4 regions of the Kitasatospora hibisci genome follow, and region 1 is predicted to be linked to each of the others. Evidence: riboswitches for the same ligand, from Rfam matches in the RefSeq annotation. Region 1 holds a riboswitch; each other region holds the start of a gene.
What was found. A riboswitch is a leader RNA that binds a small molecule or an ion and turns the genes downstream of it on or off. The one in region 1 is predicted to bind cobalamin.
Positions count from the first base shown of each region.

Region 1 (4,204 bases):
CTTCGACACGCTCTACGGCGCGACCATGGCGGAGATCCGCGCCTTCTGCAAGAAGCCGTTCTTCATCAGCGAGACCGCCTCCCAGCAGGGGAAGCGCCAGCGTGCCGACATCGACCAGCTCTTCACCGGGATCGAGGCGCACGACGACATCATCGGGTTCGTCTGGTTCAACATGGTGAAACGGGCGGACTGGCGCATCGAGACCTCCCCGCCGTCGCTCGCGGACTACAAGCAGCGCGTGTCCGATCCTCGCTACGGCTTCGACATCCGGAACCCATGATGCCCTCAGAGACCGACTCCCCCTGGTTCATCCCGCACACCCCGGTCCGGACGGAGACGGGGGAGGACACCGCGCAGGCCGGGAACGGGGCGCACGGCCCCGGGCACCCGGACGAGCCGGCCCGGATCCCCGGACCGGCGTACCCGGACGAGCCGGCCTACCGGCAGGACGCCGGGTACCCCGACGCGCCGGAGCACCCCGATGCCGCGGCGTACCCGCAGGACGCCGGGTACCCGGACGGGTCCGCGCACCCCGAGGACGGCCCGGCGCCCGCCGACCCGCGGTTCCACCCGTCCGACGGCCCGCCCGTGGAACTGGCCCCGTACACCATCCCGCCCGTCCCCGTGACCGGCTGGGACCCGGCGTCCAGCCCCCGGCGGCGCTGGATCGGCCGAGCCCTGCTCTTCGGCGTGCTGGCCGTCCAGGCGGCGCTCTCGCTGCGCCTGCTCGGCGCCGCGCACCCCGACGAGGCCATCGCCATGATCGTCGGCCGCCAGGAGCTGGACCACCTGTTCGACGGCGTCCCGATGACGACCGACCTGGTCGACCGCATCCCCGGCGCGCCCTGGCTCTACCCGCCGCTGGCCGGCGCCGCCGCGAACGCGAGCGGGATCTTCGGGGCCCGGGTGGTCAGCCTGGTCCTGGCCCTGGTCACCACCGTCCTCGCCTACTCGCTGACCCGTCGGCTCTTCAACGAGCGCGTGGCCATCTGCGGCGCCGCCGCGTACGCCGTCGTGCAGTCCACCGTGGTGGTCGGCTTCTACGCCGCCCCGGACGCCCTCGCGATCGCCCTGGTCGCGGTCGCCGCCTGGATCGTCGTCCGGACCGCCCGCGCCCCGGTGGCCCTGGTGCTGCTGGCCGCGCCGGTGGCGGCCCTGGCGGTCGCCGCGGAGTACGCCGCCGTGGTCGCGCTGCCCGCCGTGCTCGCCCTCACGGTGCTCTCCGCCTCGGCCCGGAAGGGCCGCGGCCCGGCCGCCCTCCGGGCGCTGCTCCTGGCCGTCGGCACCGTCGGACTGCTGCTGCCGTTCGGCCTGCTGGACGACGTCGCGTCCTGGTCGCCCACGCAGGGCCACGAGGCCCGGTCGGTCGGCTCGGTCCTGCTCTCCGCGGCCCGGTGGAGCGGCCTGTTCACGCTGCTCGCCTGCGCCGGGGCAGCCGCCTACGTACGGCGCGAGCGGATGTACGAGTCGCCCGAGGACGACGAGATCACGGCCACCCGGCTGCGCCGGGCCGCGCTGAGCACCACCCTGTGCGGGACGGCGCTGCTGATCCCGGTCCTGTACGCCTGCCTGGGCACCCCGGGCGTGATGTTCCGGCACCTCGGGTTCGGCATGCTCTTCGCCGCGCCGCTGGCCGGCGTGGGCATCACCAGGCTGGTCGGCGCGCACTTCCGCAACCCCCAGCTGGGGATCCTGGTGTGGGTGGTGCTGCTCGCCCTCGGACTGGAGCAGGCGTCCCTGCGGTACCAGGACGGTCCCGACTCCGGCCGGCTGCTCAGCGTGCTGCGCCTGCACGCCCAGCCGCACGGCCGCTACCTCACCGAGGTCGAGGGGCTGCCGGAGTACTACCTGGGCAGCGTCAGCAAGCCCGACCAGTGGTTCTCGGCCCGCCGGGGCACCGAGTACCAGGACCGGGCCGGCGTGGTGCACCGCGGCGACGACGGCACGGTCACCGCCGTCCGGGACGGCTGGTTCAACCTGGTCGTCCTCGACAGCACCGCGCCGAGCGCCATGAACCGGGCTCTCACGGACGCTCTCGGGGCCGGCGGGCACTACCGCCTGATCGCCCAGTTCAGCTCCCCGACCGGCGATTCCGGCACGTACAAAGTGTTCCTCAGGTACTGAGCGCGACGGGCCCACAACTCGGGCCCGGCGACACGCCCGCCACTACATATGGGGCCGTCATACTCAGCCGCCACTAGATGTATGCTCGTCCCTGCTGTCGACGCAGGGGAACCCGGTGGGAATCCGGGACTGCCCCGCAGCGGTGTGCGGGCGGCTCCAGCCGAGCCCGCGAGTCCGAGTACCTGCCGACGGTGTGCCGGTCGCCCTCCCCGCAGAGGCCTTCAGCACCAGTAGTACGTCCGGGCCTCGCGGGCGGGCCGGGGATGACACCGTCGCGCGACGCCGTCCGGCTGCCGCGCCGTGCTCCCCTGCCCCGAACGGCCCGGTGATTCGATCCACCGCCGCCGATCGCCGCCAGGAGAGAGCGCCTTGACCACCGCTGCCTCAGCCACCCTGCCCGCCCAGGTGTCCAGCTCCGCCACCGCCGACCCGACGGTCTCCGACCCGGGCGGCGCTCTGCTGCGGGTGCTGACCGACCGCAGCGCCGACCTCCCGCAGGTGGACCCCGGCCATGTCGCCGCCGCCGCGCTGCGCGGCCGGCACGCCGGTTCGGACTTCGCCGAGCTGCGCGGGCTGGCCGTGGACGCCGCAGCGTCGATGATCGCCGAGGACCCGCAGTACTCGAAGCTCGCCGCCCGGCTGCTCGCGCTGGAGATCGTCGACGAGGCCGCGACCCAGGGCGTGGTCTCCTTCTCCACCTCGATCGCGGTCGGCCACGCCGAGGGCCTGATCGGCGACACCACCGCCGCCCTCGTCGCCAAGCACGCCGATGCCCTCGACGGGCTGATCGACCCGCAGGGTGACGACCGCTTCGAGTACTTCGGCCTGCGCACCGTGCAGTCCCGCTACCTGCTGCGCCACCCGATCACCCGCAAGGTCGTCGAGACCCCGCAGCACTTCCTGCTCCGCGTCGCCTGTGGCCTGGCGGTCGGCGACGACGAGCAGTCGGTGCGCGAGGTGGCCGAGCTGTACCGCCTGATGAGCCGGCTGGAGTACCTGACCTCCTCGCCGACCCTCTTCAACTCGGGCACCCGGCACCCGCAGATGTCGAGCTGCTACCTGCTGGACTCGCCGCTCGACAACCTGGACTCGATCTACTCCCGGTACGCCCAGATCGCCCGCCTCTCCAAGCACGCCGGCGGCATCGGCCTCTCCTACTCGCGGATCCGCTCGCGCGGCAGCCTGATCCGGGGCACCAACGGCAAGTCCAACGGCATCGTCCCGTTCCTGCGCACCCTCGACTCCTCGGTCGCCGCCGTCAACCAGGGCGGCCGCCGCAAGGGCGCGGCCTGCGTCTACCTGGAGACCTGGCACGCGGACATCGAGGAGTTCCTGGAGCTGCGCGACAACACCGGTGAGGAGGCGCGCCGGACCCACAACCTGAACCTGGCGCACTGGATCCCGGACGAGTTCATGCGCCGGGTCAACGCGAACGAGGACTGGTCGCTGTTCTCCCCGGCCGACGTGCCGGAGCTGGTCGACCTCTGGGGCGAGGACTTCGACGAGGCCTACCGCAAGGCCGAGCTGGCCGGCAAGGCCGTCCGCACCATCCCCGCGCAGACCCTCTACGCCCGGATGATGCGCACCCTGGCGCAGACCGGCAACGGCTGGATGACCTTCAAGGACGCCTCCAACCGCGCCGCCAACCAGACCGCGCTGCCCGGCCGCACCGTGCACTCCTCCAACCTCTGCACGGAGATCCTGGAGGTCACGGACGACTCCGAGACCGCCGTCTGCAACCTCGGCTCGGTCAACCTCGGCGCCCACGTGGCCGAGGGCGCCACCGCCACCGACCTGATCGGCGCGATGGACTGGGAGCGGCTGGACGCCACCGTGCGCACCGCCGTGACCTTCCTCGACCGCGTGGTGGACATCAACTTCTACCCGACCGTCGAGGCCGGGACGTCGAACTCCCGCTGGCGGCCGGTCGGCCTCGGCGTGATGGGCCTCCAGGACGTCTTCTTCAAGCTGCGGATCGACTTCGACTCCGCCGAGGCGAAGGCCCTCTCCACGCTGATCGCCGAGCGGATCATGCTCACCGCGTACGAGCGCTCCGCCGACCTGGCCGAGCAGCTGGGCC
Region 1 is NZ_CP171642.1:3,138,375-3,142,578, forward strand. Features, by position in the region: gene ACF9IK_RS13290 (glycoside hydrolase family 26 protein) at 1-280, shown strand, start outside; gene ACF9IK_RS13295 (glycosyltransferase family 39 protein) at 277-2,124, shown strand; cobalamin riboswitch at 2,202-2,328, shown strand; gene ACF9IK_RS13300 (ribonucleoside-diphosphate reductase subunit alpha) at 2,530-4,204, shown strand, end outside.

Region 2 (4,204 bases), 3.4 Mb from region 1:
CGCGCTCGTGGCGGCGCTGGGCAGGGCCGCGGACGGCGGGCCGGCCGTGGTGGCCTTCACCGGGCTCGGCGGCGTCGGGAAGACGGAGCTGATCGCCCAGTTCGTCCATCGGTACGGCGTGCACTTCCCGGACGGTGACCTCTACGCCGACCTCGCGGCCCACCGCCACGACGGCGAGGTCGATCTCGGGGCTGTGCTGGGCGGGTTCCTGCGGGCGTTCGCGGTGGAGCGGGTGCCGGACACCCTTGAGGAGCGGGCCGCGCTGTACCGGACGGTCACGGCCGAGCGTCACGTCCTGCTCTTCCTGGACAACGTCGAGCGGGCCGCCGAGGTACGGACCCTCTTCCCGTCCGCCGGGTTGGTGGTGGTCGCCGGCCGCCGGCGCCTCCCGGGTCTGCGCCTGGACGGGGCCGAGGTGCTGGATCTGGCGCCGCTGGGTACCACGGCCGGCGCCGCGTTGGTTCGGCGCTGGCTCGGGCCTGAGCGGGGCAGCGAGCAGGAGCTCAGGGAACTGGTCGAGCAGTGCGGCGGTCTGCCGCTGGCGCTTAACGCGGTCGGGTTCCAGCTACTCGACCGCGGCCGTCTGGGTGTGGGCCAGGTGTTGGCCGAACTGTCCGACCGGGAGCGTGGGTTGTCATCGTTCAGTAATGAGGAGGGCGGTGTCGACGGCGTCCTGGACTCGGTCTACCGGCGGCTGCCCCGGACCACCCGGGAGCTCTACCACCTGATCGGGGTGAATCCCGGCCCGCTGGTCTCGGCCGAACTTGCCGCAGCCGCGGGGATCGAGCAGGTGGACCAAGGCCTGGCCGAGCTGCGCTCCGCGCACCTCCTGGACGATGTGGTGGACGAGGGCCCGGACGAGCACTACCGCGCCCACGACCTGGTCCGGCGCCACGCGTATGAGCGGGTCCGAGAGCTTCCGGAGCGTTCCGGGTTGTTCGCCCGCGTGGTCGAGTACTACCGGGGCCGGGCGTTCCTGGCGGACGTCGCGGTACTCGGATCGCGGCTGCGGCTGCAGGAGCCGGCCGGGGAAGGGCTGCCGGCGTTCACGTCCGGCGCGGCGGCGCTGGACTGGCTGCGAACCGAGCGGGCCAACCTGCGTGAGGTGGTCCGGGCGGCCGGTGAGCAGGGCAGGCACGGCGACGTCTGGCGGCTCTGCGAGTCGCTCTGGCCGCTCTACCACGGTGGTAAGCACTACGACGACTGGGTCGAGACCCACCGGCTCGGCGTCGACTCGGCCCAGCGGGACGAACGTCCGGACGCCGTGGTCCGGATGCGCAACCAGCTCGCTCGGGCCCACTACGAGCTTCGGGACTTCCCGCGGGCGATCGAGCAGCTGGTGGCCGCGTCGGAGCTGGTGCCGCTGGTGGTCGACCCCCGCCTGGTGGGCGTGCTTCACGAGACGGAGGGCCTGCTCTGCCTGGCCGACGGGCGCCCGGAGCGGGCCGTCGAGCTGTTCACCCTGGCCCGGGCGGAGAACGAGGGCGACGCGCACGGTGTGGTCGTACAGGGCTACAACCTCGCACAGGCGTTGATCGCGGTCGGCCGCCCTGAGCAGGCGGTGGCCGTCCTGGACGAGGCGACCGAGCTGGCCGAGGCGGAGGACGACGGCCCGATGCTGATGCGGCTCGCGCTGGTGGGGGCGTGTGCCCGCCGGGCGCTGGGGCTGCTGGACGAGGCCGCCGCCCTGGCGGCGGAGGCCGGTCGGCGGGCGCTTGCCCTCGGCCAGCGACTGAAGGAGGCCGAGGCGTTGAGGCTGCTCGTGACCCTGGCCGAGGAATCGGGCGACAGCGGCCTGGCCGAGCGCAGCCGCTCCCGACTCGGCGAGCTCGGAGACGAGGAAGCGCATATCGGGAGGGGCGGAACGTGATGAGGGTGGTGTTCGCCGGTGCGGACGGGGGAGTGTGCGCTGAGGCCGACCGCACGACGCCCTCGGTGGGTCTGCGCTCAGTTCGCTGGTCGACCTGGTCGGCGCGGTAGCGGGTCGCCGAGCTCACGGGCGCGCGACGGCGCCCGGGGAAACCCTCAGCCGGCTGCGGTGGCGGTGGGGGTGTCGTGGGCGGCGGCGCAGGTGTTGAGGAGGGGGCGCATGGCGTCGTCCACGAGCCGGTAGCGCACGACGCGTCCGTCCTTGTCTCCGGTGACGACGCCGGCCGTCCTCAGGAGCCGCAGTGCCTGGGAGACGGCGGGGTCGCGCATGCCGGTGGCAACCGCGAGGTCGGTGACGGCGAGTGGCCCGGCGCGGTGGAGAGCGAGCAGCAGGGCGAGCCGTCCGGGGTCGGCGAGCAGCGAGAACCGCTCGGCCCAGGACCGGACGTGCCCGGTGTCGCCGATCGCGGCGATGGCCTCGCAGACCCGGTGTCCGTCGATGGTGCGGTGGCCCGCGCGGTCGGCCGGTACGAGATGCATACGGACATTCTTGCAGCCCCGGCCCTGTGATCCTTGACACCTGCGCAGGTGCGCAGCCTTGCAAGGATGTGCGCGGGCCCCCTACGGTGTTGCCCGCCGTGGTGCTCGGGAAGACCGGTGACGGACCCTCAGGGGTCCGGAGTCCGGAGCGGCCCTCGCCACTGTGATCGGGGGGAATCGTCCGTACCCCATGACGCCACTGGGTGCCTCGCGCGCCTGGGAAGGCGGGTACGGAAGCCCCGTCAGCCAGGAGACCGGCCACGGCATCTCACGAACGTCATTCCACGAGGTGCTGGAGCGTGATCCCAGGATGACCCTGCCCGAAACCGCCGCTGCTCCGGCGGCGCCGTCCGTCCTGCCGACCTTCCGGTGGCGCCGCGAGGACACCGTCCGCACGGCCGGGCTGATGGGGGTGATCCTGGCCATGCACGTGGTGGCCTTCGGGACGCTCGTCTTCCTGGTCGCCCCCGAGAAGTACGAGGTCGGCACCCAGGTCTTCGGGGTGGGCCTGGGCATCACCGCCTACACCCTCGGCATGCGGCACGCCTTCGACGCCGACCACATCGCGGTCATCGACAACACCACCCGCAAGCTGATGGCGGACGGCAAGCGGCCGGTCTCGGTCGGCTTCTGGTTCGCCCTCGGGCACTCCTCGATGGTGGTCCTGATGGCCGCCCTGGTGGCGGGCGGCGCGCAGCTGGCCGACACGCTGATGGACGACGATTCCACCACCCACCAGTGGCTGGGCATGGTCGGCACCTCCGCCTCCGGCGCCTTCCTCTACCTGATCGGTGCGCTCAACCTGGTCGCGCTGTTCGGCATCCTCAAGGTGTTCCGCTCGATGCGGGCCGGTCGGTTCGACGAGGCGGAGCTGGAGGAGCACCTCAACGCGCGTGGCTTCCTGGCCCGCATCCTGAACCGCGCGACCCGCTCGATCACCCGGCCGGGCCAGATGTTCCCGGTCGGCATGGTGCTCGGTCTCGGCTTCGACACCGCGACCGAGGTGACCCTGATGGTGATGGCCGGCTCGGGTGCGGCCTCCGGGCTTCCCTGGTACGCGATCGCCTGTCTGCCACTGCTCTTCGCGGCGGGGATGAGCCTGTTCGACACGCTGGACGGGACGTTCATGAACTTCGCGTACCAGTGGGCGTTCTCCAACCCGGTGCGCAAGGTGTACTACAACCTGACCATCACCGGCCTGTCGATCGCGGTCGCCTTCATCATCGGCACCATCGAGCTGGTCGGGGTGCTCCACGAGAAGCTGGACCTCACAGACCCGGTGAGCGGCTGGATCGCGGACATCTCGCTGGACAACGTCGGCTACGCGATCGTCGGGCTGTTCGTGGTGGTCTGGGCGGCGGCGATCGGGTACTGGCGGATCGCCGGGGTCGAGCAGAAGTGGAGCCCGCAGCCGGTGAAGCCGGGTGCCGGGCCGGCCGAGGACGCCCCCGCCGCCCCGGAGGCGGCGCGGTAGGCGGCCGGCGCCCGAATGTGACGGAGCCTCCCCGGGACCCCGGGGAGGCTCCGTCACGCTCAGCGGGTCAGCGCTCCTCGCGGAAGTCGACGTGCCGGCGCACGACGGGGTCGTACTTGCGCAGCACCAGCCGGTCCGGGTCGTTGCGGCTGCTCTTGCGGGCCACGTAGGTGTAGCCGGTCCCGGCCGTGGACCTGAGCTTGATGATCGGGCGCAGTTCGCTGCGGGCCATGGGTGGTCCTCCTGGGGTCGGCCGGTTCGGCGGGTCGCCGCTCCGGGGTGGCCGCTTCGGCGCCGGCCGGAGGCCGCACACCGAAATGG
Region 2 is NZ_CP171642.1:6,526,226-6,530,429, forward strand. Features, by position in the region: gene ACF9IK_RS28670 (regulator) at 1-1,870, shown strand, start outside; gene ACF9IK_RS28675 (ArsR/SmtB family transcription factor) at 2,026-2,409, opposite strand; cobalamin riboswitch at 2,492-2,686, shown strand; gene ACF9IK_RS28680 (HoxN/HupN/NixA family nickel/cobalt transporter) at 2,720-3,883, shown strand; gene rpmG (50S ribosomal protein L33) at 3,951-4,115, opposite strand.
Region 2: linked by a shared signal. The riboswitch ahead of ACF9IK_RS28680 (HoxN/HupN/NixA family nickel/cobalt transporter) and the one ahead of ACF9IK_RS13300 (ribonucleoside-diphosphate reductase subunit alpha) in region 1 are both predicted to bind cobalamin.

Region 3 (4,204 bases), 5.1 Mb from region 1:
CTCCGCGGAGGCCGGACCCTCGGTCTCCGCGGCCATGCGCAGCACGACGTCGAGGTCGTCCGGGGTGAGGGGCCGGTCGTGCACCTCGTCCTCGCGGGACCAGGTGCGCAGCCGCGCCACGATCTCCCCCTCGCGGAAGAGGTAGAAGAGTTCGTCGGTGACGGTCCAGACCCGCTCCTCGGGTGCCTCGCGCAGAAGTCGCAGGTACTCTTCGGCGAGTCGGTGGCGCATCGTCACGAAGGCGTTGGGGGCCCGCCAGCGCAGGTCGGCGGCCAGCGTCTCGCGCGCGGCGTCGTGCGGATGGAGGCCCCGGTGGGTGGACTCCATGAAGGGCAGGTCCCGGAGCCAGGCGAAGAGCGGGTGGGCCTCCTCGTCGGGCAGGACGGCGGCGAGCAGTTCCTCCGAGGTCGAGTAGGCCTGGGCCGCCACCTCCAGGGCGCGGCGGTGGGCCGCGCTCGGCACCTCGCCGATCAGGCCGGAGAGGAGGGTGCGCAGGACGTCGGCCGAGGGGGCCCAGACGTCCTCCCGGTTCCAGTCGGCCGTCCTCGCGGCGGCCGCGAGGGAGAGGGCCAGCGGGTTGCCGCCTGCAAAGCGCAGCACCCGCTCACGGAGTTGGGGGAGGACCTGAGCCGTGGTCAGCAGGCTCCGGGCCTGCTCCTCGGTGAACGGCTCCAGTTCGCGGACGGCCAGCAGCCCGGCCCAGGCGGGGTCGGCGGTCCACTGGGGTTGCGGGGCGAGGCGGCCGGCCAGGACCACCAGGGTGTCGTCGGCGGCGCGGGGCAGGAACCGTTGCCACAGCCAGCTCTCCAGCCACTGGCAGTGCTCGAAGGAGTCGACCAGCAGGACCGTCCCGGGCACGTCCAGGAACGGGGCGGCGCTCCGTTCGAAGTCGGCCGGGTCCCGGCTCACGAAGCGGCCGTCCAGTTCGAGGAGGAGCCGTCCCGCCGTCCGGGCGTCGTCCGCCAGGCGGCGCAGCAGCGTCGACTTGCCGATGCCGCCCGGCCCGAACACGTAGAACGCGAACGGCGCGTGCGGATCACCGGACAGGGCCTGCGCGAACTGCCCGAGCTCCGCGTCCCGGCCGATGAAGGCCTGGACGCGTGCGCTGCTCAGTCTCTCCCGGACGGACGCCATGACGGCTCCTCTCCCCATCTCTCGGTACCGGACCGGCCCTGCGGTCCGGAGGGCGGGGTGACAGGGCGTCGGTGCCGGTGAACGGTGTTGAACGGCGGGCGGTGCCCGGCGGGGGTACGGCCTCGGTGGGGGTGGGCCGTCCGACCGGCCCGGGGAACCGGCGCCCGTGCTCTCAGGCCGGCGGTAAGCGACGAGGCCGGCGGACCGCGGCGCCGTGCACGGCCTGCGGACGGCGGCGCACCACGTTCCGCGCTGTGACCGGACAGCCGATTCGCACTCTGGGCAACGCTTGTCGGCTCCTACGTCGGGACGGCCGAGGAGGTCCACGCCCAGGACGGCCCGCGGCCGGCCCACCCGTGGAATTTGTCGTGGGCACTATAACTGAAGCCCCGTCGGCACCGGACCCGGCCGACCGGGCCCCGGGTGGTTCGCCTTCGCCCGTTCCGCCTCGGCGTTCGTCGTGCGGTCGGGGGCAGCGGGACGGGCAACCGCAGGAGGAGGGCACATTCGGCCGGGCCTTCCGCCCCGATCGAACCGGGGGACGAGAGCCTTCGGGAGGCGAACGACGAGAGAGCCGGCGAGGAGGAGCCACGCCTGCCGGTTCGAACGGGAAGCGTGAGCGTCGGTACGAGCGCATCAAGGAGAGCGCGAAGGACCGTGGTGAGAGCGAGAAGCGCGCGAAGGAGATCGCGGCCCGGACCGTGAACAAGGAGCGCGCCCGGCACGGTGAGTCGAGGACTGCCAGCCGCTCCTCGACCAAGGACATGTCGTCGTCGCGGCGCGGTGGTCTGCGTTCGCACTCGGGCTCGCAGGGGGCCGACGTACGACCGGCTGTACAACGAGGCCAAGCAGCGCAACATCGAGGTTCGTTCGAAGATGAACAAGAAGCAGCTCGCCGACGCCCCGGGGCGCTGAAAGCCGGCACGCACCCCGGAGGCCCCGTCCGACCTGTCCTGAGGTCGGCCCCGTCCCGGTATCCGGACGATTTACGCGGTTCAGTGTTCAGCTCCCGCCGTCCTGCCCCTAAGCTGGCCGTGCAGCTGGTTCGCCCTGTCCGCCAGGCAGGCGCGTCGCAAGAGGGAACCCGGTGGGAATCCGGGACTGCCCCGCAGCGGTGAGTGGGAACGACCGCCGTCATACGCACTGGGCCCCGGTCGGGTCTGGGAAGCGACGGCCAGTAGGTGTCCGCCCTGGAACCAGGGCGGCCGTGCCCACGAGTCCGAAGACCTGCCACTGCCCGCGCGCGACCGTTCGCGCGCGGCAATCCGGTGACCTCGTGGGCGGGTCGGCGTGCGTACCAGGCGGAGCAGTACCCGCGTGCGGGGCGTCCGCCCGGTTCGTCATCCCTTCGCGCCTTCGTGCCGTCATCGGGCACCGGAGGAACCAGGCTCGCGAAGGAGAGTCCCTTGACAGCGAAGTCCGCAGCCGCGGCGACCGTGGCCACCGTGTTCGGATACCCCCGCCAGGGCCGGCGCCGGGAACTGAAGAAGGCGATCGAGGGGTACTGGAAGGGCGCGGTCACCGCCGGGGCGCTGCTGGCCACCGCCTCCGACCTGCGCCGGGAGAACTGGGCGCAGCTCGCCGAGGCGGGGGTCGAGGAGGTCCCGACCGGCGACTTCTCGCTCTACGACCACATGCTGGACGCGACGCTCGCCGTCGGTGCGATCCCGGCCCGGCACCGGGCCGCGGTCGAAGCCGACCCGCTGGACGGCTACTTCGCCATGGCGCGCGGCACCCAGGACGTCGCGCCGCTCGAGATGACGAAGTGGTTCGACACCAACTACCACTACCTCGTTCCCGAGTTGGGCCCCGACACGGTGTTCGCCGCGAACCCGGCCAAGGCGGTCGCCGAGCTGCGCGAGGCCCTCGTCCTCGGCCACGCCGCCCGGCCGGTGCTGATCGGCCCGGTCACCTACCTGCTGCTCGCCAAGCCGGCACCCGGCGTCGCGGCCGACTTCCAGCCCGTCACCCTGCTGGACCGGCTGCTGCCCGTCTACGCCGAGCTGCTCGCCCACCTGCGCGCGGCGGGGGCCGAATGGGTCCAGCTGGACGAGCCCGCGCTCGTCCAGGACCGCGCTCCGGCCGAGCTGAACGCCGCCGCCCGCGCCTATCGCGAGCTGGGCGGCCTCACCGACCGGCCGAAGCTGCTCGTCGCGAGCTACTTCGACCGCCTCGGCGAGTCGCTTCCCGTCCTGGCCAAGGCCCCCGTGGAGGGTCTGGCGCTGGACTTCACCGGCCCGGCGGCCGCCAACCTGGGCGATCTTGCGGCCGTCGGGGGGCTGTCCGGCAAGCGACTGGTCGCGGGGGTCGTCGACGGCCGGAACATCTGGATCAACGACCTCGGGAAGTCGCTGGCCACCCTGGCGACGCTGTTCGGCCTCGCCGAGCGGGTCGACGTCGCGCCGTCCTGCTCCCTGCTGCACGTGCCGATCGACGCCGGCCTGGAACGCGACGTCGACCCGCAGATCGCCCGCTGGCTCGCCTTCGCCAAGCAGAAGGCGGCCGAGGTCGCCCTGCTGGCCCGCGGCCTGCGGGAGGGCACCGGCGCGATCACCGCCGAGCTCGCCGCCAACCGCGCCGACCTGGCCTCCCGCGCCACCTCGCCCATCACCCGTGACCCGGCCGTGCGCACCCGCACGGCCGCCGTCACCGAGGCCGACGCCCGGCGCGCCCAGGCCTACCCGCAGCGCGCCGAGGCCCAGCGCGCCCGGCTCGGCCTGCCGCTGCTGCCGACCACCACCATCGGCTCGTTCCCGCAGACCACCGAACTGCGCGTCGCCCGCGCCGACCTGACCGCCGGCCGGATCGATGCGGCCGCCTACCGGGAACGGATGGAGGCCGAGGTCCGCGAGGTCATCGCCTACCAGGAGAAGGCCGGCCTGGACGTCCTGGTCCACGGCGAGCCCGAACGCAACGACATGGTCCAGTACTTCGCCGAGCAGCTCACCGGCTACCTCGCCACCCGGCACGGCTGGGTCCAGTCCTACGGCACCCGGTACGTGCGACCGCCGGTCCTCGCCGGCGACATCTCCCGCCCCCACCCGATGACCGTCGACTGGTTCCGCTACGC
Region 3 is NZ_CP171642.1:8,191,519-8,195,722, forward strand. Features, by position in the region: gene ACF9IK_RS35575 (ATP-binding protein) at 1-1,134, opposite strand, end outside; partial or broken gene ACF9IK_RS35580 (plasmid stabilization protein) at 1,770-2,049, shown strand; cobalamin riboswitch at 2,158-2,383, shown strand; gene metE (5-methyltetrahydropteroyltriglutamate--homocysteine S-methyltransferase) at 2,541-4,204, shown strand, end outside.
Region 3: linked by a shared signal. The riboswitch ahead of metE (5-methyltetrahydropteroyltriglutamate--homocysteine S-methyltransferase) and the one ahead of ACF9IK_RS13300 (ribonucleoside-diphosphate reductase subunit alpha) in region 1 are both predicted to bind cobalamin.

Region 4 (4,204 bases), 760 kb from region 1:
ACGGCGTTGAGCAGCAGCCCGAGCCGCAGGTCGGCCATGCCGACGATCGCGGTGAACGGGTAGCGGACGTCACTCATGATTCTCCAAGGGGGCCCCGGGCGGCAGGAACGGCAGCGCGCCCGCGGCCGGCACCCCGCCCTCGATCAGCTTCCACAGCGCGTCGGTGTCCGCGTGCTCCTCGATCAGGTCGCCCAGCCGGTCGAGCCGGGCCTCGCGCGCGGCGGCGAAGGAGGTGTCCGGGGCGGGGACGAAGTCCCGGCCGGCGGCGGCGGCCACCTCGCCCAGCAGGGCTCGCCGGAAGCCGTCGTTCTCCAGCGCGCCGTGCCAGGTGGTGCCCCAGACCGCGCCCACCCGGCAGCCGTCCAGGAAGGGCGCGCCCCCTTCGACGGTCACCACTCCGTGGTGGATCTCGTACCCCTCCACCCGCTGCCCGTAGGCCTCGCCGACCGGCCTGCCGAGCACCTTCTCGGCGCCGAACCGGACGTGCGTCGGCAGCAGGCCGAGTCCGTCCACCGCGCCGGCCCGGGACTCGACCCCGTCGACGATCCCGCGCGCGAGCATCTGGTAGCCGCCGCAGACGCCGAGCACCGGCAGCCCGGCCGCGGCCCGCGCCCGGAGGGCCGGCTCCAGCCCGCGCCCGCGCAGCCAGGCCAGGTCGGCGACGGTGGCCCGGGTGCCCGGCAGCACCACCAGGTCGGCGTCGGCCAGCTCCTCCGGTCGGGTGGCCCAGCGGACCAGCACGCCCGGCTCCTGGGCCAGCGCGTCCACGTCGGTGAAGTTGGAGAGCCGGGGGAAGCGCACCACCGCCACCCGCAGCACGTCCCGGCCCACCGGCCCGCGGCCCTCGGCGCGGTCCACCACGGTGGTGAGGTCGAGCGAGTCCTCGGCGTCCAGCCAGAGCCCCGACAGCATCGGCAGCGTGCCGAGCACCGGACGGCCGGTCAGCTCGCGCAGCATCTCCAGCCCGGGGGCGAGCAGCCGTGCGTCACCGCGGAACTTGTTGACGAACCAGCCGGCCACGTGGCGCTGGTCCTGCGCGGAGAGCAGCGCCAGCGTCCCGTACATCGCCGCGAACACGCCGCCGCGGTCGATGTCCCCGACCACGACGACCGGGAGCCCGGCGGCGGTGGCCAGGCCCATGTTGGCGATGTCCCGGTCCCGCAGGTTGATCTCGGCCGGCGAGCCGGCGCCCTCGCAGACCACCACGTCGTAGCGGCGGCGCAGGTCGGCCAGGCACTCCAGGGCCCGCTCCAGCAGCACGGGCTTGCGCTCGCGGTAGTCCAGCGCGCCGACCTCGGCCACCGGGCGGCCCAGCAGCACCACCTGGCTGCGGCCGTCCGCGCCGGGCTTGAGCAGCACCGGGTTCATCGCCGCCTCGGGCTCCACCCGGGCCGCCTGCGCCTGCATCGCCTGGGCCCGGCCGATCTCGGCGCCGTCGGCGGTGACGAACGAGTTCAGCGACATGTTCTGCGCCTTGAACGGCGCGACGCTGACGCCCTGCCGGGCCAGCCAGCGGCAGATGCCCGCGGTGACCACGCTCTTGCCCGCGTCCGAGGTCGTCCCGGCGACCAGCAGCGCGTTGCTCATGCCCTTCCCCTCCTGCCCAGGACCGCCCGGAGCAGCAGGTGCCCCGCGACCGTCGTACCCAGGGCCAGCCCGCCCACCCGCCGGGAGAGCAGGCAGGCCCGTTCGATGTCGTCCACCCCGACCGGCCGCAGCTCCGCACCGAGGACCGGCCGGTGCTCGACCCGGTCGCCGTAGTTGAGCGTCCCTCCCAGGCGGACGCCGAGGGCGCCGGCGAAGGCCGCCTCGGCCTGGCCCGCGTTGGGGCTGGGGTGCGCGGAGCCGTCCCGGCGCCAGACCCGCCAGGCGGTCCGGGGCTCGGGCGCGGCGGCCACGGCGAGCAGTGCGGTCAGCCGGGCACCCGGCCAGCCCGCCACGTCGTCCAGCCGGGCCGAGGCCCAGCCGAACCGGGTGTGCCTCGGCGAGCGGTGGCCGACCATCGCGTCCAGGGTGTTGACGGCGCGGAAGGCCAGCAGCCCGGGTGTGCCCGCGACGGCGCCCCAGACCAGCGCGTTCACCACGGCGTCGGCGGTGTTCTCGGCGACCGACTCGACGACCGCGCGGGCCACCTGCTGCTCGTTCAGCGCGCTCGGGTCGCGCCCGCACAGGTGCGGCAGCCGGGCCCGGGCCGCCGTCAGGTCTCCCGCGGTGAGCGAGCGGCCGATGGTCCGGGCCTCCCGGGTGAGCGAGGTGCCGCCGAGCACCGTCCAGGTCGCGGCGGCGGCCAGCGCGGCCCGCCCGCCCGGGCGCCGGGCCAGCAGCCGCTCGGCGGCCGCCGCGGCGGCCGTGACGGTGCCCACGCAGAGCGCGGTGTAGGCGGCGCCGACACCTCGGTCGTCGCGCCAGATCCGGCGTTCCAGGCGGCCGGCCGCGCTGCCGAAGAGCGCCACCGGGTGGCCGCGGCGCGGGTCGGCGAACCGGGCGTCGGCGAGGCTGCCGGCGGCGGCGCCCAGGGCGAAGGCGGCGGCGCGGGTCAGCGGGCGCACGGCGGGCAGGGGAGGTCTCGGTGGGGCTGGGCAGCCTGCATCGCGTGCGTGTCCTCACTCAGGGTCCGCGCCCTGGATCGACGTACCGGGGGCGAGAGTTTCCTGGCTTCCGGGTCGAACGCACGCCCGCGCCTTCCAGCGGCTTCTGACGGCCCGCCGTGGCAATCGTGTCGGACGTGCTCCCCGGTGACAGTGGCGGGACCGCGCCGGACTCGCACCGGCTTCCTCTGCATGCCTCCGTATTGGCTGAAGGATCCCATCACGCGGCCGAACCGCGAGTCAACCAAGGTCGCGGAGGGGTTGGTCACACGGCCTCACGCCGCCGCACCCCCGTCCTCACCGTTCCCGACCACGTCGCTATCTCCGATCACGACCGCCGCAGGCGCATGACAGGCTGTGGGATCGTCCATCCGCCTGGAGGTACCTCCAGTCCCGCTTCGTGCGTTCGGCGGCTGGGGCGCCGGTGGACCGGACCCCTACGGTCGGCGCATGCGACGCAGACAGCCACCCGCCCTGCCGCCGGTGCCCTTCTCCCCGGCGGCCGCCCGCGCGCACCGCGCCGGCCTCGGACTGACCCCCGAGCAGGTCGCCGGTGCAATGGCCGCGCACGGGGTCCGGTTGCTGCCGGCCCACGTGCTCGGCTGGGAGGGCGGCGAGCTGCGTCCGACCGAGGAGGAGTTCATCGCCCTGGCCCGGGCGCTCTGGTGCCCGCCCGCCCAGCTGATGGGCGCCCACCCGGCCCGGCTGCGGGACTTCCGGGTGGCCCGGGAGCTCAACCAGGAGGCTGCGGCCCGCCGGATCGGCATCGCGCTGCGTCACTACCAGCAGGCCGAGGCGGCCGACCGCTGGGACGGCGACGAGGCGCAGACCCATGCGCTCGCCCAGGTGCTCGGACTGCGGCTGCGCGAGCTGGTCGCGGTGACGGGCCGTCGGGAGGAGCTGGACCAGCGGTTGAAGCAGTGCGTGGACGGCCGCTGGCAGGCGCACGTCCGTGCGATCGGCCGGATCGTGCCGGTGCACGAGGAGGACCTCGCCGCTGTGCTGGCGGAGCTGCAGAGCGAGTACCAGGTCTCCTCGCACTGGGGCGCCGGCAGCTGGGGATCCCCGGTGCCGGCGGCCGGTGCCGCCGGCACCGGGGACCAGCCGGTCGGCGAGCGGTTCTGGGAGCTGCTCGGCCGCCGGCAGACCGACATCCCGGTGTGACCGCCGGGTTCTGACCGGCCGCCCGTCCCGGGTCCCGACCGCGCAGGGGTTCCCGGTATGACCCGGACGGCCGCGTCCGGTGGCCGCCCGCAGCCCCCGCGAGTGGACTGGTGCGCACAGAGTGCCCAGTCCGCGACCGACAGAGCGGGGAGCGATATGCGTTGGGGAACCGCGGCCGCCGTGGCGGCCGCCGCCGTCGGAACCGGGGTCGCCGTGCTGGTGATCGGCCGCCGGGCGTCGGAGCGGATGGTCCGTCCGACCGCTGCCCGCGAGGCGCCCGGCGGTCCCGTCCTCGTGCAGGCCCTCGGGGCCGGCCGGGTCACCTTCACCCCGGGCCCCGAGAGCGCCCGGCCCGGCCGCTGGGGCGTCGAGTGGGCCGGCGGCGGGCACGCGGTCGTCGACGAGATCCTGCACCGGGACGACCGGGGCGTCACCCGTCGCCTGGTCCGGGC
Region 4 is NZ_CP171642.1:2,381,406-2,385,609, reverse strand. Features, by position in the region: gene ACF9IK_RS10170 (putative cobaltochelatase) at 1-77, opposite strand, end outside; gene ACF9IK_RS10165 (cobyric acid synthase) at 70-1,587, opposite strand; gene ACF9IK_RS10160 (cobalamin biosynthesis protein) at 1,584-2,549, opposite strand; cobalamin riboswitch at 2,643-2,805, opposite strand; gene ACF9IK_RS10155 (XRE family transcriptional regulator) at 3,039-3,752, shown strand; gene ACF9IK_RS10150 (alpha/beta hydrolase family protein) at 3,909-4,204, shown strand, end outside.
Region 4: linked by a shared signal. The riboswitch ahead of ACF9IK_RS10160 (cobalamin biosynthesis protein) and the one ahead of ACF9IK_RS13300 (ribonucleoside-diphosphate reductase subunit alpha) in region 1 are both predicted to bind cobalamin.